DNA from 4 places in the Amycolatopsis sp. w19 genome. Region 2 is predicted to be linked to each of the others. Evidence: riboswitches for the same ligand, from Rfam matches in the RefSeq annotation. Region 2 holds a riboswitch; each other region holds the start of a gene.
What was found. Region 2 has a riboswitch for cobalamin ahead of ACSMFO_RS33230 (ABC transporter substrate-binding protein). Riboswitches for the same ligand answer to the same signal wherever they lie in the genome.
Positions count from the first base shown of each region.

Region 1: linked by a shared signal. The riboswitch ahead of cobN (cobaltochelatase subunit CobN) and the one ahead of ACSMFO_RS33230 (ABC transporter substrate-binding protein) in region 2 are both predicted to bind cobalamin.
Region 3: linked by a shared signal. The riboswitch ahead of ACSMFO_RS20815 (peptidase) and the one ahead of ACSMFO_RS33230 (ABC transporter substrate-binding protein) in region 2 are both predicted to bind cobalamin.
Region 4: linked by a shared signal. The riboswitch ahead of metE (5-methyltetrahydropteroyltriglutamate--homocysteine S-methyltransferase) and the one ahead of ACSMFO_RS33230 (ABC transporter substrate-binding protein) in region 2 are both predicted to bind cobalamin.

Region 1 is NZ_JBPQFM010000017.1:168,489-172,695, forward strand. Features, by position in the region: gene ACSMFO_RS28995 (MFS transporter) at 1-1,356, shown strand, start outside; cobalamin riboswitch at 1,347-1,499, shown strand; gene cobN (cobaltochelatase subunit CobN) at 1,535-4,207, shown strand, end outside.
Region 2 is NZ_JBPQFM010000023.1:28,227-32,433, forward strand. Features, by position in the region: gene ACSMFO_RS33225 (ABC transporter permease) at 1-99, opposite strand, end outside; gene ACSMFO_RS33230 (ABC transporter substrate-binding protein) at 101-1,609, opposite strand; cobalamin riboswitch at 1,690-1,844, opposite strand; gene ACSMFO_RS33235 (class I SAM-dependent methyltransferase) at 1,868-2,611, shown strand; gene ACSMFO_RS33240 (cation:proton antiporter) at 2,961-4,207, shown strand, end outside.
Region 3 is NZ_JBPQFM010000010.1:62,618-66,824, reverse strand. Features, by position in the region: gene ACSMFO_RS20820 (hypothetical protein) at 1-1,861, opposite strand, end outside; cobalamin riboswitch at 1,929-2,042, opposite strand; cobalamin riboswitch at 2,110-2,258, shown strand; gene ACSMFO_RS20815 (peptidase) at 2,291-3,298, shown strand; gene ACSMFO_RS20810 (LuxR C-terminal-related transcriptional regulator) at 3,541-4,207, opposite strand, start outside.
Region 4 is NZ_JBPQFM010000002.1:499,178-503,384, forward strand. Features, by position in the region: gene ACSMFO_RS06795 (ribonucleoside-diphosphate reductase subunit alpha) at 1-547, shown strand, start outside; gene ACSMFO_RS06800 (ribonucleotide-diphosphate reductase subunit beta) at 624-1,700, shown strand; cobalamin riboswitch at 1,783-2,005, shown strand; gene metE (5-methyltetrahydropteroyltriglutamate--homocysteine S-methyltransferase) at 2,105-4,207, shown strand, end outside.

The DNA of each region.
Region 1 (4,207 bases), on a different contig from region 2:
GTGCTGCTCGCGGTGACCTGTCTGGGTCAGTTCATGGTCCTGCTCGACAACACGATCGTCGGAGCGGCGCTGCCCGATATGCAGCATCGGCTGAACACTCAGCTGACCGGCTTGCAATGGATCGTCGACGCGTATGTGCTGCTTGTCGCCATGTTGCTGCTGTCCGGCGGCATCTTCGCCGACCGCTTCGGTCGCAAGCGGGTGTTTCTGTCCGGCGTGGTCGTGTTCACGGTCGCGTCGGTGCTGTGCAGCCTCGCCCCTTCGGTCGGCTGGCTGGTCGCGGGCCGGGTGCTGCAGGGCATCGGGGCCGCGGCGCTGAGCCCTGCCTCGCTGGCCCTCCTCGCCGCCGCCTATCCCGTGCCGCGAGAACGAGTCAAGGCGATCGGGCTGTGGGCCGGATTCAGCGGGATCGGCCTGGCCGCGGGCCCCGTGGCCGGCGGCGTGCTGACGGAGGTCTTCGGCTGGCCCGCGATCTTCCTGGTCAATCTCCCCATCGGCGTTGTCCTGCTGCTGGTCGGCCTGCGCACCCTCGAAGAGGCCCGCAATCCCGGCGCCCCCGCGATCGACGTCCCGGGCACGCTGCTGTCCGTTCTGGGGGTGGGCGCGCTGACCTACGGCCTGATCGAGGGTGGTGCCCGCGGCTGGACGTCGCCGGTCATCCTGGGCAGCTTCGCCGCCGCGGTGGTCCTCCTGGCCGCCTTCATCGCCGTCGAAGCGCGTCGTGCCGCACCGATGCTGCCGTTGCGGCTGTTTCGGGAGCGGCTGTTCACCGTGTCCAACACCGCCATGGTCGTGGTCGGGTTCGCGCTCATGGGCTCGTCGTTCTTCTTCTCCCAGTTCTTCGTGTACGTCCAGGGCAGCTCGATCCTGCGCGCCGGCCTGCAGACCCTGCCGGCGACCGTCGCCATGGTGATCGTCAGCCCGTACGCGGGACGGCTCGCCGCCCGGTACGGCTTCCGGATAGTGGTCACCGTCGGTCTGGCCCTGGCGGGCCTGGGGCTGCTCGCACTCGGCGTGGTGCACGCCGGCACCGGCTACGGGAACGTGTGGTGGCGGCTGGGTGTCGTCGGCATCGGCTTCGCCCTCACCATGTCCCCGCTGACGGGGGCCGCCATCCAAGCGGTCAGCCCGCAAGAAGGCGGCCTCGCCTCGGGTATCAGCAGCACCACGCGGCAGATCGGCGCGGTGCTCGGCGTGGCGTTACTCGGAGCCATCGTCCGCACCCGGCAATCCGGCGGAGCCTCCTTCGAGGCAGGCCTCAACAGCGCGTTCGTCGCGGCCGGCGTCATCACCTTGGCCACCGCCGTGTTCACCGGCCTGTGGCTGCACGTCCGGCCCGGCCACACATCACCTTGACTCCCGCCGGACCGCACCGGAGAGTGAACTCAAGACCCACGCGACGGCGGAGGAGGAACCCGGTGAGAGTCCGGGGCGGTCCCGCCACTGTCATCCTCCCGGCCAGGGAGGGAAGCCAGGAACTCCGGCCGTCGCGACCACACGACCCGGGGCGCGGACACCCCGAGTGAGGACTGCCGTGATCCTGCTTCTGTCCACTTCGGACACCGACCTGCTCAGCGCCCGCTCCAGCGAGGCCGAATACCGGCTGGCCAACCCGGCCCGCCTCGACCTCGCGGAGCTGCCCGCCCTGCTCGACGGCGCCAAGATCGTCGTCGTCCGGATCCTCGGCTCCGAACGCAGCTGGCAGGAAGGCCTCGACACGGTCCGCGCGAGCGGCGCGCACGTGGTGGTCCTCGGCGGCGAGCAGACGCCGGACGCGCAGCTCATGAAGCTGTCCACCGTCCCGGCCGGCACCGCGGCGGAGGCGCACGCGTATCTCGCGCAGGGCGGCCCGGCCAACCTCACCCAGCTGCACCGGTTCCTGAGCGACACCCTCCTGCTCACCGGTGACGGCTTCGAGCCGCCCGCCGTGCAGCCGCTGTGGGGCGTCCTGGAGCGCGAGCCGAAGAGCACCGAGGGTCCGGTCGTCGCGATCCTCTACTACCGGGCGCATCACCTGTCCGGGAACACCGAGTTCGTCCACGCCCTCTCCGACGCCGTCGAGGACGCCGGGGGCCGCGCGCTCCCGATCCACTGCGCCTCCCTGCGCACCCGAGAGCCGGAGATGATGGCCGAGCTGGCCAAGGCCGACGCGCTCCTGGTCACCGTGCTGGCCGCCGGCGGCACCCGGCCGTCCGAGGTCGGCGCCGGTGGCGACGACGAGGCGTGGGACGTCGCCGAGATGGCCGCGCTCGACATCCCGATCCTGCAGGCGCTGTGCCTCACCAGCGATCGCGACACCTGGTCCGCCAACGACGACGGCCTCTCGCCGCTCGACGCGGGCAACCAGATGGCCGTCCCCGAGTTCGACGGCCGCCTCATCACCGTCCCGTTCTCGTTCAAGGAGATCGACGACGACGGGCTCCCCAAGTACGTGCCGGACGCCGAGCGCGCTTCGCGGGTCGCCAAGATCGCGCTCGCGCACGCCCGCCTGCGCCACACTCCCCCGCCGGAACGCCGGATCGCGCTGATGCTGTCCGCGTACCCGACGAAGCATTCCCGTGTCGGCAACGCCGTCGGCCTCGACACTCCCGCGTCCGCGATCGAGCTGTTGCGCCGCATGCGCGACCAGGGTTACGACCTCGGCGAGGATCCGTTCCCCGGCGTCGAGCCCACCGGCACCGACCAGCCCGACGGCGACGCCCTGATCCACGCGCTCATCGCCGCGGGCGGCCAGGATCCGGAGTGGCTCACCGAGGAACAGCTGTCCGGCAACCCGATCCGCGTGCCCGCGGACAAGTACCGCGAGTGGTTCGCCGCGCTGCCCGCGGAACTGCGCGAGGGCATGGAGGAGCACTGGGGCCCGGCGCCCGGCGAACTCTATGTGGACAACGGGGACATCGTGCTGGCGTCGCTGCAGTCCGGCAACGTCATCCTGATGATCCAGCCGCCGCGCGGTTTCGGCGAGAACCCGGTGGCGATCTACCACAACCCGGACCTCCCGCCGAGCCACCATTACCTGGCCGCGTACCGCTGGCTGGAGGAGGAATTCGGCGCGCACGCGGTCGTCCACCTCGGCAAACACGGTTCGCTGGAATGGCTTCCCGGCAAGACCGCCGGTCTCTCGGACTCGTGCGCGCCGGACGCGGTCCTGGGCAATCTGCCGCTGATCTACCCGTTCCTGATCAACGACCCCGGCGAGGGCGCGCAGGCGAAACGGCGCGCGCACGCCACGATCGTCGACCACCTGATCCCGCCGATGGCCCGCGCCGAGAGCTACGGCGACATGGCCCGCCTGGAACAGCTCCTCGACGAGCACGCCAACATCGCCGCGATGGACCCGGCGAAACTGCCCGCCGTCCGCGCGCAGATCTGGACGCTGATCCAGGCCGCGAAACTGGACCACGACCTCGGTGTCGAGGAACGCCCGCACGACGCGGAGTTCGACGACTTCCTGCTGCACATCGACGGCTGGCTGTGCGAGGTCAAGGACGCCCAGATCCGCGACGGCCTGCACATCCTCGGCGCCGCGCCGGTGGGCGAGGCGCGGATCAACCTCGTGCTCGCCATGCTGCGCGCCCAGCAGATGTGGGGCGGCAAACAGGGCGCCGTCCCCGGCCTGCGGTCCGCGTTGGGGCTCAAGGAGAACAGCGACGCCCCACTGTCCGTAGTGGACGCCATCGAGCAGACGGCCCGCTCGCTCGTCGAGGCGATGGAGGCCAGGGACTGGTCCCCCGCCGCCGTCGCCGAGGTCGTCGCCGAGGTGCCGGAACACCAGGAGGTCGCCCGCGTCCTGACCTTCGCCGCCACCGAGATCGTGCCGCGTCTGGCGGGCACCGGCGCCGAGATCGACGCCGTGCTCCACGCGCTCGACGGCGGCTACATCCCCGCGGGGCCCAGTGGTTCTCCCCTGCGCGGCCTGATCAACGTGCTGCCGACGGGCCGCAACTTCTACACCGTCGACCCGAAGGCCATCCCGAGCCGTCTCGCGTGGGAGACCGGACAGGCTCTCGCGGACTCGCTTCTCCGTCGCTACAAGGAGGACACAGGCGACTGGCCGCGTTCGGTCGGTCTCTCGGTCTGGGGCACGTCGGCGATGCGCACGTCGGGTGACGACGCGGCGGAAGTCCTTGCCCTGCTGGGTGTCCAGCCGGTTTGGGACGAGGCTTCGCGGCGCGTCACCGGGATCGAGGCGATCCCGCTCGCCGAA
Region 2 (4,207 bases):
GTCGCCCGGCAGCAACGCGGTCACGGCGAACGTCGCGACCAGCACGAACATCGCCTGCACCATGGCGAAACCCAGCCGTCGTACGACGTGACCCCGCACGTCAGGACAGCCGGGCGCGGTCGAACCGAGCCCAATCGAAGGTGTTCGGCGGCGCGGTCACCACCCCGGAAACCCGTTTCGACACGGCGATCGTCCAGGTGCTGAACCCCCAGGCGAGCAGACCGCCGGTTTCGTGGACGATCCGTTGCGCGTCGCCGAACAGCGCCAGCCTGGCGCGTTCGTCCGCGGTGGCCGTGGCGCGATCCAGCAGCGCGTCGAACTCCGGCGAGCCGAAGCCGTTCACGTTGTTCGAGCCGCGCGTGCGGAAGCGCTGGTTGAGGAACGTCGGGACGGGCAGGGTGGCCGTGCGGGTGAGCGCGGCGACGCCCTTGGTCTTGACCTCGCTGAAATAGGTGCTCGACGCGCGGGTGTTCAGGGTGGCGGCGAGCCCGATCTCCTTGAGCTGCTGGGAAATCAGCGTGGCCGCGGTGGCGAAACCCGGGTCGACGTCGCTGGTCTCGACAGCGAAGGCCAGCCCTTCCGCGCCCGCCTCGCGGACGAGCGACCGGGCCAGGTCCACATCGCGGCGGCGTTGGGGGATGTCCGCGGCATACCCGCGAAGTCCCTTGCCGAACAGGTCGTTGCCGATCTCCCCGCGTCCGGCCAGCGCGACGCGGTTCAACGCCTCTCTGTCCACTCCGGACAGTACGGCGTGCACCAGCCTCGGGTCGGAGAACGGGGGTTGCGTCAGGCGCAGCATCATGCCCTGCATCGTCGTTCCCTTGGCTTCGAGCAGTGACACGCGTCCGTCGCCCGCCAGCCGCGCCGCGGTTCCGGCCGCGAGGTCGTGGGCGTAGTCGACCTGCCCGGACAGCAACGCGTTGACGCGCGCGGTTTCTTCGTTGACCGGCACGAATTCCAGCTCGTCGATACTCGGCGCGCCGTCCCAATGCGACTCGTTCTTGCGGAACACCGCCGCGTCGCCGGGGGTGAACGAGACGAAACGGAACGGCCCCGAGCCGACCGGCGCGGTGAAGTCCGTCGTCCCGGCGGGCACGATCTCCGCGCCGGGAGCGCCCCAGCCCGACGGGAATTCGAAGTCGGGCGCGGTCAGCGTCAGCTCGATTTCGGTGGGGGACACCGCTTTGCTGCGGGCGAAGTCCACCTTCGCGAAGTATTGCCGCGACGAGGAAGCCAGCGCGGGGTCGGCGATCCGCCGGAAGCTGTAGAGCACGTCGTCCGCGGTGACCGGACGACCGTCGTGGAAGGCCGCCTGCCGCAGCCGGATCCGCCAGCGCGTGCCGGCGACGTCGCTTTCCCAGGACTCGGCCAGCCGCGGTCGCAAGGAGGTGTCGGCGTTGTAGGCGACCAGCGTGTCGAAGAGCGCCTTGGCCCGCGCCTGGTCGACGAAGAGCGAAACCTGGGACGGGTCGAGGGTTTCCTTCGACCCGCCCGCGGCGAACGCCACTCGCAACCGGCCCGTGTCCGCCGGCGCGGTCCCGCAGGCGGCCAACGGCGTGAGCGCGGCCAGCGCGAGCAGTCTCCGACGGGTGAGCGGATGACGCGTCATAGGGACCTCCGGGACGTCGAGCACTGTCCCGGGCGCGCGACCGCACGTGAACGGGACCCCGCTCCGCACTCCACGACAGTTGGGGTTGGCGGTGTCCGGCGGGCAGTCCGGCTCACGGCTCGGCGGCCGATCACGGTTGCGGGTCAGCGCCGGATTCACACCGGCTTCCCCCGACGGGCACCTTCTTACGTTGTGGCGCACACGGTAACCCATGACCGGCGTGTGCTACACAGGATCAAGATCACGAAGGGGAGGCCGGTGGACGAGAAGCTCGCGGCGGACTGGGTCCGCCGGTGGGACGTGCAGCAGGAACGCTATGTCGCCGACCGTGAAGAACGTTTCACCGTGGTGATCGACGTCGTCGAACACGTCTGCCGCGACGTCGCCGAGCCGCTGGTGCTGGACCTAGGCTGCGGCCCCGGCTCGCTGACCACCAGGCTCGCCCGGCGGTTACCGCACGCACGGATCGTCGGCCTCGACGACGACCCGTTCCTGCTCGCCCTCGCCCGCGCGACCCGGCCGGAGCGGAGCGACATCGAGTACGTCCGGGCCGATCTCGCCGAGAGCGGCCGGCTGAAGTGGCGGCCGGTCGACGCGGCGGTCTCGACGACCGCGTTGCACTGGCTGCGCCCCGAGCGGCTCGCCGAGGTCTACCGTGACCTCGCCGTCGCGCTGAGGGCGGGCGGAGCGCTCGTGAACGGCGACCACCTCTACGACGAGCAACCGGCCATCCGCGAGCTCGCCGAAGTCGTCAAGGAGCGCCGCGCGGCCCGTGCCGGGGTCCACGCCAACGAGGACTGGAAGACCTGGTGGGCGGCGGTGGCCGCGGATCCCGCGCTGAGGGAGCGCTTCACGGCCGAAGAGTTGCGCGGCATCTCGACCGGCTACGGCAACCGGCTCAGCCCGCAGGAGCACACCAGGCTGCTCCGGGCGGCGGGCTTCGCGGAGGTGGCCCCGGTGTGGCAGTCCGGCGACGACTACGTCCTGGCGGCGCTGCGCTGAAGGGCTCCGGATGTTGTGAAAGTGGCTTTCGCAACCTTCAACGTTGCGAAAGTGGCTTTCGCAACACCTGCTCGGACTCTGCCACCCATGAGGACCGCAGGCCGGGGTGAAGGGGACTTTCCGCTCGTGCGATGAGGGGAAGGTCCCCTTCACCCTGTCGGTCGCCACCGAAACGCTCTTTGCCACTCACGACGCGTTCGGCGGCCTCGGTACCTGGGCGGCTTCGCGCACCGCAGGCGAGGTGGCTTTCGCGACACACCGCACTGACCGGCTCCGACTTGCGGGTCCGCTGACCTCGTGTCCAATGGACACGGCAAGCCACTGACCGGCGAGAGGACACGTGAACCCGGTGAACCTGACCCTCGTCGTCGTCCTCGGTGTCGTCAGCATCGTCCTGGTGGCCGCGTTCTCCGAACGGCTCAACGTGGCCGCTCCGCTGAGCCTCGTGGTGGCCGGTATCGGCCTGAGCTTCCTGCCCGGCGTCCCGCATCCCGAGGTCGAACCGGAGCTGATCCTCGCCGGAGTACTCCCGCCGCTGCTGTATTCGGCGGCGGTGAACATGCCGGTGGTCGATTTCCGGCGGAACATCCGGCCGATCACCGGTCTCGCGGTGCTGCTCGTGGTGGGGACGACCCTGGGCGCGGGCTGGCTGTTCCACGAGCTGATCCCGGACATCGGCTGGCCCGCCGCGTTCGCGCTCGGCGCGGTCATCAGCCCCACCGACGCCGTCGCCGCGACCTCCGTGGGACGGCGGCTCGGCCTCCCGCCCCGGCTGCTGACCGTGCTCGAAGGCGAAGGACTGGTCAACGACGCCTCCGCGCTCGTCCTGCTGCGGTCGGCCGTCGCCGCGGTCGCCGGGTCGGTGTCCGTCTGGGGCATCGTGGGAGAGTTCGTCTTCGCGGTCGTCGTGGCGGTCGGGATCGGATTGCTCGTCGGGATCGTCAACGTCCGGGTGCGCGCGTTGCTGGGCAACGCCGTGCTCAACACCGCGATCTCCTTCGTGGTCCCCTTCATCGCGTTCCTGCCCGCCGAAGAGGCCGGAGCCTCTGGCGTGCTCGCGGTCGTCGTCGCCGGCCTCGTGACCGGTCACCTCGCCCCGCGGCATCTGCGCGCGACGGATCGGCTCGCCGAGGCCGTCAACTGGCGCACCGCGGCCTTCCTGCTGGAAAGCGCGATGTTCCTGCTCATGGGACTCAGCGTCAAAACCCTCATCGACGAGGTGCACGACGACGGTTCGAGCGTGTGGCGCGCGCTCGGCATCGGGCTGGCCGCGTCGGCGCTCGTCATCGTCGCGCGCATCGTCTTCGTCGGGCCCTTGGTCGGCGGCCTGTACCGCGAGCAGCGGAAGGCCGCTCGGTTCAAGCCCCGGCTGGAAACGACGCAGGCGGTGCTGCGGGGCGACGAGTCGAATCCCGCCGTCACCGAACGGCTGGACAAGGCGTCACCGAGGCGGGTGGCGCATTTCCGGAAACGGCTCGACCGGGCCGCCGCCGACGTCGAGTTCCGGCTCACCGAGACCTTGGGCTGGCGCGGTGGGGTGGTGCTCGGCTGGGCGGGGATGCGCGGCGCGATCACCCTCGCGGCGGCGCAGACCCT
Region 3 (4,207 bases), on a different contig from region 2:
CGGAACCGCATTCCGCGGTGTCGAGGTGCTTCGGGAAGGTCCCGTCCGCGCATTGGCGGGAGAGGAGCAGTTCGACCGCGGGGCCGGGATCGGCGGCGGTGGCGAGGACCGCCCAAGCGTGCCGCTCGACCGTCCGATCGGCGTCGGCGAACGATCCGGTGTCGGTGAATTCCCCGTCGGTACCGCGCAGTTTCACCAGATCGGCACGCAACGGACCGGCGACGTCCGACTTCGCGAATTCGGCGACGAGCACGAGTTTCGCGAGCGGTTCGGCGTACGACGCCTGACCCTGTTCGTACGGCGCTCCGTGCGCGTAGGCCTGCACGGCTTCGGGCTTCAGCAGGAACTGCGAAGCGCGGGCGACCGCGTCCGGCTGCTGGTCCAACGCCCGCAAGGCCAGCACCACGTCGGCGGTGGCGTCGTAGTCGACGTAGGTCTTGCCGTCCTCGGTGACCTCGACGTGGTCGCCGCCGACGAGCCGGTTCGTCAGGTAGGCCCCGAGGCGGACGGCCGGGGTCGCGGTGACCGGAGCGGCGATCGCCGCGACCGTCGACACCCGGGCGCCGGTGGACGCCTTGGGCGTGATGGATTTCTTGGGCTCAGGAGCGGGCTTGTGCGGCTGCGTCACAGGAGCCGGGGTTTCCGGGACGCCGGTGGTCGGCGGCAGGACTTCGCCCTTCGCAAGCGGGTAGAAACCGACCTGCGACAACCCGAGCGAAGCCTGGGCACTCGCGCGGATCCAGGTGTCGAGGCCGCTGATGCCGGAGGAACGCGCCGCCTCGTAGGAAGCCGGGTCGTAGGCGATCGCGCCGAGTTCGCCCGCGAGCTTGTTCCCGGAGTCGGCCGCGGCGTTCGCCTGCGCGGATTTGAGGAACCGCACGCCCTTGTCCACCGCCGCGTTCGCGCCGCCTGCGTCGACGAGCGCTTGGACGATCAGGCCGGTGCTGTTGGTGTTCGGCGCCTCGGTGCCGACGCCGCCACCCCAGCCGCCGCCGGGCGTCTGGTTCGCCTTGAGCCAGGAGACGGTCTTGGCGATCGGGGCGTCGAGACCGGCCGCGCCCGCCTTCTTCGCGGCCAGCATCGCCGAGAGGGCGAGCCCGGTGGCGTCACCGTCGGTCGGGGAAAGGCCGAGCGGTTTACCCTCGTCGCAGGTCGAGACCTTGCGGCCGTCCGGAGTGACGTGGTCGCCGGTCTCCTTCGTCGGGATGTAGGAGAAGAGGACGCGGAAGTAGCCCTCGGAACACTGCTGGGTCAGCAGCCTGTCGATGGCGATCCGGTCGTTCTCTCCCGCCACGGCGAGCCCGATCACGCCGAGCGCCTGGCCGAACATGTTCGCGTTGTTGCTCACCGCGTCGGCGAGGGCGGGATCCTTGGAGTAGTCGCTGACCCGGCCCTTGTCGGGGCCCTTGCGCATGATGGCCGCATGGGTCTCTGCGACCAGGTCGTAGCCGTCGAAGGCCCGCGGATTCCGGCCGGACACCTGGGCGGCGACCATCGTCTTCGCCACGGCGCCGCCGACGATGATCTTGTCGTATCCCGCGCCGGGGGCGAGCCCGTCCCAGGTGAAGTAGTCGGTGGCGTGACCCTGGTCGTCGAGGAACTTCACGATCGGCTCGGCCCGCGCGCCTTCGCCCGCGGCGTACATCGCGAAGAGCGCGTCGAGCATCAGGCCGTGGTCGGGCAGTGAGCCGCCGCTGGGGTTGTCGAATGTGCCGTCCGGCTTCAGCTTCGTCGCGAGCCAGCGGGAATTCACCTTCGCCGCACCGGGATCGTTCGCCGCCGTCGCCGTCCCGCTGAGCGGTGCGGCGATCATGGTGACGATGACGGCGAACGCCGACGCGGCCAGGTACCCGCGGCGCATGACTCCTCCTTGCGGCATGGCGGAGGACAGCGCGGGACGCCGCAGTCACCCCTGTTTATCGCGACAGTGGTTCGTACGTCCGCCCGTTCGGTATCCCGGCTCGCCCTGCGAAGGGCCCACGGTTGCGCGACAGCGCCGGATTTCGACCGGCTTCCCCGTCACGGGCGGCGGTGTTCTGTTGTCGAGCCAGCCGAGGTTAACACCTGTTCACCTCCGGTAGGTACCACCGGCCAGTCGGTCGTGAGGATCACATGGGCACCCGGCGGTATCCCGCACCCGACCGGGGTGAGAGTCTTCAGGCGCGGTCGTGGGGGAAGTCCGGTGAGAGTCCGGCGCTGTCCCGCAACGGTGTGCCTTCCAGGCGAGCCCGGTCACCCACATCGCACGGTGTCACCGACTCCTGTCGTGGAAATGCGGGAAAGGGTTCTCATGAGACGTTTGGTTTTCGCTGTCGCCCTGCTGTGCGGCATCGGGCTGGTCGCCGCTCCGGCGGCGGCCGCGGCCACCCACGACAAGGCGGACGCCGCCGCCGGCTGGCTCGCCAGGCAGATGACCGACGGCGAACGGTTCGAGGCCGACTTCGGCGGCCAGAAGTTCCCCGATCAGGGCCTGACGATCGACGCGATCTTCGCGTTCGCCGCGGCCGGCGTGTCGGACACGAACGCGGGCAAGGCGATCGCCTGGCTCGCGAAGCCGGAGGTCACCACCGGCTACGTCGGGGGCGGCACCGAGGCCTATGCGGGCGCGCACGCCAAACTGATGCTCGCCGCGCAGATCCGGGGCAAGGACCTGGCGTCGTTCGGCGGCGTCGACTTGAAGGCGGGCCTGCTCTCGCTGCTCACGCCGTCCGGCCGGTTCTCCGACCGATCCGAGTACGGCGACTACTCCAACGCCCTCTCGCAGTCGCTCGCCCTCCTGGCGCTGGACCGCACCCCGGGCGGTGCCCCGGCGTCGGCCGTGACGTTCCTCGCGGGCACCCAGTGCGCGGACGGCGGTTTCCCGCAGAACTTCGGCGAAGCGACGTGCACGAGCGACGTCGACGCGACCGCGACGGTCGTGCAGGCCTTGCGCGCCGTCGGTGACCCCGTGAACGCCCGCGAGGGCACGTCGTGGCTGGTCACGAAGCAGCACGCGAACGGCGGCTTCGGCGTCGCCGCGAACGCGCCCAACGCCAACAGCACCGGCCTCGCCGCGGAAGCGCTGGCCGGTCATCGTCCCGCCGCCGCGGTCAAGGCGCGGGAATTCCTGCGGTCACTGCAGACCGGCTGCGCCGGCGCCGAGGCCGACCGCGGCGCGATCGCCTACGACGCCACCGGTCCGAACCCGACGACCGCCCCGCGCGCGACCGCGCAGGCGATCCTCGGCCTGGCCAGGGTTCCGCTGAGCGACCTGCACGGCGGTGGCCGCCCGCAAGCCCCGGTCCTCGCCTGCCCGTGAACCGTCCTGGATACCTACTTGTCCGGATTCCGTGAAGGCCTCCTTGAGGGACTCTGGGTCCCTCAAGGAGGCCTTCACGGCCTGGGCACACAGGTCACGGCGTGAGCGAAGGCGTGACTCGCGTGATCAGGGACGTGACTCGCGTGGCTGGAGGCCGCATTCGGGAGTTCCGCCTCCAATCACGTGAGTGGGGCCTCCGATCACGCGAGTTCCGGCTTCGATCACGTGAGTCACGGGCAGCGTCACTCGCCGGCGGCGACGCGGCGCGCGAGTTCCACGCGGGACCGCACCCCCAGTGCGGTGAAGATGTTCCGCAGGTGGTGGTCCACCGTCCGGTGGCTGATCACCAGCCGCCGCGCGATCTCCTTGTTCGTCTCCCCCGCCGCCACCAGCCGGGTGATGGCGTCCTGTTGCGGCGTGAGGCCGGCGAGCGATCGGTGCGGAGCGTCGACGGTCTCGCCCGCCGCGCGCAGCCCGGCCCTGGCCCGTTCGGCGAAGCGGGTCGCGCCGACGTTTTCGAAGCCGCGCAAGGCATCGCGGAACTGGTCGCGGGCGTCACGGGTCCGGCGATGCCGCCGCAGCAGGGTGGCGTACGCGAACCTGGTCCTGGCGAGTTCCACCGCGCCGCCCGCCCGCCGGTGCGCCTCGATGGCCGCCTGGAAATGTCGTTCCGCCACACCGGGATCCGACGCCATCAGCGCGTGACAACGGTGGCTCAACGCGAGCCAGCAGGGTTCCGCCCCGGCCAGCGTCCAGCGGTCGAACACCTCCAGCGCGGCACGGGCGCGTTCGGGTCGTCCGGCGTTGACGGCCGCCTCGACGAGTTGCGGTGTGGCCAGCACGCGGATCACCGGCTGGTCGCCGGAGACGCCCGAAGCGAGATCTTCGAGCCTGCTCAGCGCGTCGTCG
Region 4 (4,207 bases), on a different contig from region 2:
CCTGAAGTACTTCGACGGCAGCCTCGGCCAGATCGACCGCGTGCCGGACGACCTGAAGGCGCTGTACGCGACCGCGTTCGAGATCGAGTCCAAGTGGCTGGTGGACGCGGGTTCGCGGCGCCAGAAGTGGATCGACCAGGCCCAGTCGCTGAACCTGTACATCGCGGCGCCCAGCGGCCGCAAGCTCGACGAGCTGTACCGCTACGCCTGGCACAAGGGCCTCAAGACCACGTACTACCTGCGGGCCCGGTCCGCGACGCACGTGGAGAAGAGCACCCTGCGCGGCACCGACGGCAAGCTGAACGCGGTCTCGGCCACCCCGGCCCCCGCCGCACCCGCTTCGCCGAAGCCCGCCGCCGCCCCGGCTCCCGCCGCCTCGCCCGCGCCGTCGGCTTCCGCCGCGGTTCCGGCCGTGCCGGTGACCGCTCCTGCCCCGGCCGCCAAGCCGGAGCCGAAGGAGATGCCGAAGGTCTCGGACGTCGACTTCGTCGCCACCGAAGGCGCCGCCTGCCGGATCGACGACCCCGACTGCGAAGCCTGCCAGTAAGACATCGTCGTGAGTGGCGATTCGGGTTCTGACCCGAATCGCCACTCACGACCCCCGACTCGTGAAGTGAGCTTTCATGACCACCTTTGACGCCTCCGCCGACGCCACGGGCCTCGGTGAGATCGAAGTCGGCGCCGCCCGCATCAACGTCGACGACAAGCGGATGATCAACGCCCGCGCCGACGTCAACCAGCTGCTGCCGATGAAGTACACCTGGGCGTGGGAGAAGTACCTCGCCGGCTGCAACAACCACTGGATGCCGACCGAGGTCGCCATGCAGGCCGACATCGCGCTGTGGAAGTCGCCCGACGGCCTCACCGAGGACGAGCGCACCATGCTCAAGCGCAACCTCGGCTTCTTCGCCACCGCGGAATCCCTGGTGGCCAACAACATCGTGCTCGCGGTGTACCGGCAGATCACCAACCCCGAATGCCGCCAGTACCTGCTGCGCCAGGCGTTCGAGGAGGCCGTGCACACGCACACCTTCCAGTACATCTGCGAAAGCCTCGGCCTGGTCGAGGGCGAGCTGTTCAACATGTACCGCGAGGTCCCGTCCATTTCGGACAAGGACGCGTGGGCGCTGAAGTACACGCAGAACCTGGAGAACCCGGACTTCGAGACCGGCACCCCGGAAGCCGACCAGAACTTCCTGCGTGACCTCGTCGCGTTCTACGTGATCTTCGAGGGCATGTGGTTCTACACCGGTTTCGCGCAGATCCTCTCGCTCGGCCGCCGGAACAAGATGATCGGCATCGCCGAGCAGTACCAGTACATCCTGCGCGACGAGTCGATCCACCTGAACTTCGGCATCGACTGCATCAACCAGATCAAGATCGAGAACCCGCACCTGTGGACCGAGGAGTTCCAGGCGGAGATCCGGACGATGCTGACCGAAGCGTGCGAACTCGAGGTCGCCTACGCCCGCGACACCATGCCGCGCGGCATGCTCGGGCTCTCGGCCGAGCTGATCGAGCAGTACATGCACTTCATCACCGACCGCCGGGCGCAGCAGATCGGCCTCGCGCCGATCTTCGGCGAGACCGAGAACCCGTTCCCGTGGATGTCGGAGGCGATGGACCTCAAGAAGGAGAAGAACTTCTTCGAGACCCGCGTCATCGAGTACCAGTCCGGTGGCGCCCTCGACTGGGACTGATCACCGACACGTAGTACATGAAGGCCCCCTTCCTTGCGCCTAGGTACAGGAAGGGGGCCTTCATGTACTTCTCCTTCGCGGTACGCTCCGGAGTGCTACTGGTTCGCCCGGCCTCCCAGGCCGGTCGAGGTAACAGGGAACCCGGTGCGAATCCGGGACTGCCCCGCAGCGGTATGTGGGAACGAAAGCCGTCACCGTGCGAGACACGGTAAAGCACTGGGACATGGCGCCCCGGGAAGCGACGGCCGGTAGGAGCGAGCGAGTCGCCCACGAGTCCGAAGACCTGCCCGTGGTACGCGCGCCGACGGCGTGCGTGAGTCCGGGCCTCGTGGGATGGGCACGACCGAACGGCGGTCACTCCTGCGCGCCCCGGGCTCCGACGACAAGCTCGCGAGGAGAGAGCTGTGACCGAAATCGGCACGACAGTGCTGGGCTACCCCCGGATCGGACCGGACCGGGAACTCAAGCGTTCACTCGAACGCTACTGGGCGGGCAGGATCGGCGAGGCCGAACTGCTCGGCACCGGCCGCGCACTGCGCACCCGCGCCTGGCGGGAACTCAAGGACGCGGGACTGGATTCCGTCCCCTCCAACACGTTCTCCCATTACGACCAGGTGCTCGACACCACCGAGCTGTTCGGAGCGCTGCCGGAGCGCTTCACCACGCTCGGCCTCTCGCCGCTCGACACCTACTTCGCCGCCGCGCGCGGGGTGCAGGACGCGCCGGCGATGGAGATGACGAAGTGGTTCGACACGAACTACCACTACATCGTCCCCGAACTCGGCCCGGACACGACGTTCTCGCTCACCGGCACCAAACCGCTGGACGAGTACCGCGAAGCCCGCGCGATCGGCGTCGAGACCCGGCCGGTGCTGGTGGGCCCGGTGACGTTCCTGCTGCTCGCGAAACCGGCCGAGACGGCTCCGGAAGGCTTCCGCCCGCTGGAGCTGCTCGACAACCTTCTCGACGCCTACGTCGAACTACTGCGCCGTCTGCACGACGAAGGCGTCGAGTGGGTCCAGTTCGACGAGCCCGCCTTCGCCGCGGATCGCAGCGAACGGGAACTCAACGCGCTCATCCGCGCCTACCACCGGCTCGCGAAGGAGACCGCGCGGCCGAAGATCCTGGTCGCCGGATACTTCGGCGGGCTCGGACGCGGACTCGGCGTGCTCGCCCGTTCCCCGATCGACGCCATCGCCGTCGATCTCGTGTCCGATGAGTCCTTTGTGGACGCCGTCGCCGCCGAGCCCGCCTTACGGGACAAGGAGGTCTTGGCCGGTGTCGTGGACGGGCGCAACGTCTGGCGCACGGATCCGACCCGCGCGCTCAGCCGGGCGGCGACGGTGCTGGGCACCGCGAAGTCGGTCAGCGTGTCGACGTCCTGTTCGCTGCTGCACGTGCCCTACGACGTCGAACGAGAGGACGGGCTTCACCCGCGGCTGAAGGGCTGGCTCGCTTTCGCCAGGCAGAAGGTCGACGAGGTCGTCCTGCTCGGGCGTGCGTTGAAGGAAGAGGGCGTCGACCTCTCCGCCGCCCGCGCCGCGGCCACGGATCGCGCGACGGCGGCCGACCTGGCCGACAGCGGGGTCCGCGCCCGGCTGGAGGCGCTGCGGCCGGAGGACACCGTCCGCTCCCCCTATGCCCGGCGGGCGGCGGCTCAGCAGGCCGCGTTGAAGCTGCCGCCGTTGCCGAGCACGACGATCGGCTCGTTCCCGCAGACCACCGACGTCCGCAAGGCGCGGGCCGCGCACAAGGCGGGTTCGCTGGACGACGCGGGCTACGAAGCCGCGATGAAGGCGGAGATCGAGCGTGTCGTCCGGCTGCAGGAGGACCTCGGCCTCGACGTGCTGGTGCACGGTGAGCCCGAGCGCAACGACATGGTGCAGTACTTCGCCGAGCGGCTGGCCGGGTTCGCGGCCACCGACTTCGGCTGGGTGCAGTCCTACGGTTCGCGCTGCGTCCGGCCGCCGATCTTGTACGGCGACGTCTCGCGTCCGGAGCCGATGACCGTCGAGTGGGCTCGCTACGCGCAGGGTCTGACCGGCAAACCCGTCAAGGGCATGCTGACCGGACCGGTGACGATCCTGGCGTGGTCGTTCGTCCGCGACGATCAGCCGCTGGGCGAGACCGCCCGTCAGGTGGCGCTGGCCATCCGCGACGAGGTGCACGACCTGCAGGAGGCGGGCATCCGCGTCATCCAGGTGGACGAGCCGGCGTTGCGGGAGCTGCTCCCGCTGCGCGCGGCGGCGCACGAGGCGTACTTCGCGTGGGCGGTTTCTTCGTTCCGGCTGGCGACTTCCGGGATCGACGACGCCACGCAGATCCACACACATATGTGCTATTCGGAATTCGGTGAGGTGGTCAAGGCGATCGACGCGCTCGACGCCGACGTCACCAGCATCGAGGCCGCGCGGTCGAAGATGGAGGTCGTCACCGATCTCGGCGCGGCGGGCTTCGGCCGCGGCGTCGGGCCGGGTGTCTACGACATCCACTCGCCGCGTGTCCCC